2 regions of the Shewanella sp. WE21 genome follow, and region 2 is predicted to be linked to the other one. Evidence: riboswitches for the same ligand, from Rfam matches in the RefSeq annotation. Region 2 holds a riboswitch; the other holds the start of a gene.

Region 1 (2,207 bases), 2.6 Mb from region 2:
TAAGGACACGCTTCCGCGCGTGGCGGCATTATTAGATGTCGCGCAAATCTCAGAAGTTATTACCGTCGTCAATGCCGATACCTTTGTGCGTCCTGTGTATGCGGGTAATGCTTTAGCGACAGTGCAAAGCCATGATGCCATTAAAGTGATGACAGTGCGCGCCAGTGCGTTTGACGCTGCGCCAGAAGGTAACAGTGCGGCTGTGACGACACTCGATAAAGTGTTTGAAGCGAGAACTCAGTTTGTTTCTCAATCGCTGACAGTTTCTGCCCGTCCAGAGTTAGGCAATGCTGGCATTATTGTATCTGGCGGCCGAGGCATGGGCAGTGGTGAAAACTTCGGCATGTTAGAGCAACTTGCTGACAAGCTCGGTGCAGCAGTTGGCGCATCACGCGCCGCAGTTGATGCAGGTTTTGTGCCTAACGATTTACAAGTGGGTCAAACCGGTAAAATCGTTGCGCCAAACTTGTATATTGCCGTCGGTATTTCTGGCGCGATTCAACATTTAGCCGGCATGAAAGACGCTAAAGTCATCGTTGCAATCAACAAAGATCCTGAAGCGCCGATTTTTCAAGTTGCCGATTATGGACTCGTTGCTGATCTGTTTGAGGCGGTTCCTGAGCTGATTACAAGTCTCAGTTGATTTTATCTGTGATCTGGGTCACATTAAGTGACTTTGCGGTAGCATCTGCTAAGCCGCTTATGTTTTTATGTGCCTCACGCCCGTGTAAGGGCGTTCTTAGAAGTAGAGGCGCGCCAAATATTAGTAGTGATCAGTAGGGTGATTCCGTTGATCGATTGCGAAAGGATTTGGTGCCGAAGTGGTTCGATTTATCACGATCAACTGCTGGGGTTGTACCTAATAGGTGCAGCACTGCCATAGTATTTTCCGATATGGATATTGGGAATAGTTACTATGGAGCGCTACTGATAGGACAGGTGACTTTGGGTATCTATTGCCTTTTCCCACCAGTTCAGTCGCCCTCCATTCGTATTTAACGAAGATAATAATCAATGACTGTTATGAATTATGCCGATTCGGCACTTTCCTTGTTGCCGCCTGCGGTGGCTATCGTGTTGGCGATCTTGACTCGCCGTGTACTGCTTTCTTTGGGGTTAGGTATTTTAATTGGTGCTTTATTGCTCAATCAATTTTCACCTTTAGCAACGGGTGAGTTTGTATTTAATGGCGTTAAAGGGCTTTTTTGGACTGATAAAGGTCTAAATTCGTGGAACTTATATATTCTCGGTTTCTTAATTGTACTGGGAATGATTACAGCGTTAATTACCGTAAGTGGCAGCGCGCGGGCTTTTGCCGATTGGGCTCGTTTACATATACGTAATAAACGTGACGCTAAACTATTGACCATGTTTTTAGGTTGCGTAGTTTTTATTGATGATTATTTCAATAGTTTAGTTGTTGGTTCGGTCGCTCGACCTGTTACTGATCGTTATTATGTTTCCCGCGCGAAGTTAGCTTATTTATTAGATTCTACTGCCGCGCCTGTGTGCGTTATTTCTCCAGTTTCGAGCTGGGGCGCTTATATTATCGCACTCATTGGCGGGATATTAACTGCCCATGGTTTTGCTGATACGGGTCATTTGAGTATTTTTATTCAAATGATCCCAATGAACTTTTACGCAATCTTCTCCTTGTTATTATTACTTTTTGTTGTCTTTATGGGATTAGATGTTGGGCCAATGCGTGAGCATGAGCTCAATGCCCAACGTGGTAATTTATACGATGAGTCTAAAGGATTACCGCCTGGGGCGAACGCGGATTTACCTGAAGCCGAAACCGGTAAGATTTTAGGTCTATTTCTGCCGATTACCGTGTTGGTATTTGCAACCCTCTATTTTATGATTAACAGTGGCGCTCAAGTACTCGCGGCGGAAGGGATTGAATTTAATATTATTTCTGCTTTTGAGAAAACCGATGTCAGTTCATCACTTTTCTTTGGTGCATTAATTGGTCTAGCGGTTTCGCTGATATTGAATTTAGTGCAAGGCGTTGAGAAATTGATGATAGTCAAAGGTATAGTGCAGGGCGCTCGCTCTATGCTGCCGGCGATTTACATCCTGTTATTTGCTTGGACAATCGCAGGGGTGATTGGTCAACTCGAAACCGGTAAGTTTATGGCGAGTTTAGCAACAGGAAATATTCCGTTCGCGTTTTTACCCGCCTTAATGTTTGTGCTAGCAGGTAT
Region 2 (2,207 bases):
GAGCAACTTACTTCGGGCTCTTATATTCATAAAAGCGTTGATACTTCCTTGAACTGCTTTGTGCTCAAAAGGAAAATCTTTACGGTGACATCTATATCTGGATGTAGATTAAGTGCACGTTTAAGTGTAATACGAGAAAACGTAATCAGTACCAACTTCGATAAGCAATAGTTAGAATAAGTTCCTTAACTATTGTTTTTTTTAAATGTTTAAAAGACAAATCAAATGTAGAACAGATTTTAAACAGATGCCCGGTCAGTTCACGTTACTTTAAGCGATATATGTAACAAACTGTATTGAACGATAAGCATCTTGCTCAATCTGTTTCAACTCACCAGTACGTACATTGTACTCGTTTTAGTCATTTGTTAACAAATGAAATGTTAACAAATTTTAGGTGAGCAGGGGTTTTTACCATGATATTTACTTTAGCTATTGATTAGTATAACTAATGTATTTCTTATTCCTGTGAGCCAGTTCACGCCTCTTTGGATTTTACAATCACTCTGCTACACTAGCTTGGGTTCATTTTTCGACTAGACTACCAATGGACAATACGACTCAAAATTTGTGGCAATGTTACCAAGCGCCGTTGTTTTTGCTGACTCAAGCATTATCCTGTGATTTTTCCTTTGCTGTTATTACCGCTCATAATCCTGCTTCAAAGCTTCTCTTTCCTAGCCAAAACCGTTTACTCGATCGCCAACTTCTTCGTGAAATTGAATTACTCGGTAGCCCTTATCGTGCTTTAGTGGGCGCAGCACCGGATTTATCCCACATGGAAAAAAGTTGGGCCGTGTTTATCGATAGAACGATGGCATTGCAATTGGGTAAGAAATTTAATCAATATGCGATTTATGTTGTCGAACAAGGGGATGTGAGCTTAGTGCCTTGCACCTTGGATGGACATGATGAAGTGTGTTTAGGCAAATTTAGAGATTATGTGCAGCTGGTATACGAGCTACCCGATTTGAACACTTAGTTGTTTTCAAAAGATTTTATTTAAATTGTTCATTTGTTATGAAATTAGCATTGACTTCATTAGGGGTTTATTGCTACTTTTTTCGTCCCTTTCCTAGGAAAGGAACAGAAGAGGAGCGTTAACTAGGTAGTCGGTCAGAGGAGCACAAACTCCAGCGATGACTGATGAGGGAGATTAACGCCGAGGCATAGATATGGTTGCTGCATGTTTATGTCGGTCGCTCAGGCTGAATCCTGACGATTGTCACCTGTAATTGGTGGAGAGCTTCTGGTGACGATTGCTGTTTCCCTTCTTTTGGGGTGCGTTATCATTGAGCACCAGGCTCTTCGAACGAAGTCAGTTCGGAGTGTGATCATGTTAGTTAATCAATATCTTATTCAATCTGCATTTATTTGTTGCCCTACGTGTTTCACGGAGGTGCGCTAATGTCCCTCGTTGTCGCAAAATTTGGTGGCACCTCAGTCGCCGACTATAACGCTATGAATCGCTGTGCCGACATAGTGTTAGCTAATCCTCATTGCCGTTTAGTTGTGGTCAGCGCTTCGAGCGGCGTGACGAATCTACTAGTGGAATTGACCCAAGAATCGATCAACGACGATGGACGATTACAGCGATTAAAACAAATTGCCCAAATTCAATATGCGATTTTAGATAAGCTCGGTCGTCCTAATGATGTGGCCGCCGCATTAGATAAATTATTGAGTCGTATGTCGGTATTGAGTGAAGCGCTTGCATCACAACGCAGCAAAGCGACCATGGATGAGTTGTTGTCCCTCGGTGAGCAATGTTCTTCAGCGTTGTTTTCGGCTGTGATCCGTGAGAAAGGTGTTAACTCAAGTGCCTTCGATGTGCGCCGAGTATTACGTACTGACAGTCACTTTGGCCGCGCCGAACCTCAGGTCGAGCAGATTGCGACTTTAGCTAGTGATTATCTACAGCCACTGTTAGCGGAACAAGTGATTGTCACGCAAGGCTTTATCGGTGCCGATGACGCCGGTCAAACGACCACGTTAGGTCGCGGCGGTAGTGATTATTCTGCTGCGTTGTTAGCCGAAGCGCTACGCGCCTCAGCGGTCGAAATTTGGACTGATGTTGCGGGGATTTATACAACGGATCCTCGTTTGGCGCCCAATGCCTTTCCGATTGCAGAGATCAGTTTCAATGAGGCTGCCGAGATGGCGACCTTTGGTGCCAAGGTATTGCATCCAGCGACTATTCTTCCTGC

What was found. A riboswitch is a leader RNA that binds a small molecule or an ion and turns the genes downstream of it on or off. The one in region 2 is predicted to bind lysine.
Region 1: it holds a riboswitch for lysine, as region 2 does, so the genes downstream of both, CKQ84_RS16075 (Na+/H+ antiporter NhaC family protein) here and lysC (lysine-sensitive aspartokinase 3) in region 2, are expected to answer to the same signal.

What each region holds. Positions count from the first base shown of each region.
Region 1 is NZ_CP023019.1:3,609,590-3,611,796, forward strand. It holds gene CKQ84_RS16070 (electron transfer flavoprotein subunit alpha/FixB family protein) at 1-643, shown strand, start outside; lysine riboswitch at 739-935, shown strand; gene CKQ84_RS16075 (Na+/H+ antiporter NhaC family protein) at 1,015-2,207, shown strand, end outside.
Region 2 is NZ_CP023019.1:1,002,091-1,004,297, reverse strand. It holds gene CKQ84_RS04295 (DUF3293 domain-containing protein) at 548-982, shown strand; lysine riboswitch at 1,083-1,257, shown strand; gene lysC (lysine-sensitive aspartokinase 3) at 1,408-2,207, shown strand, end outside.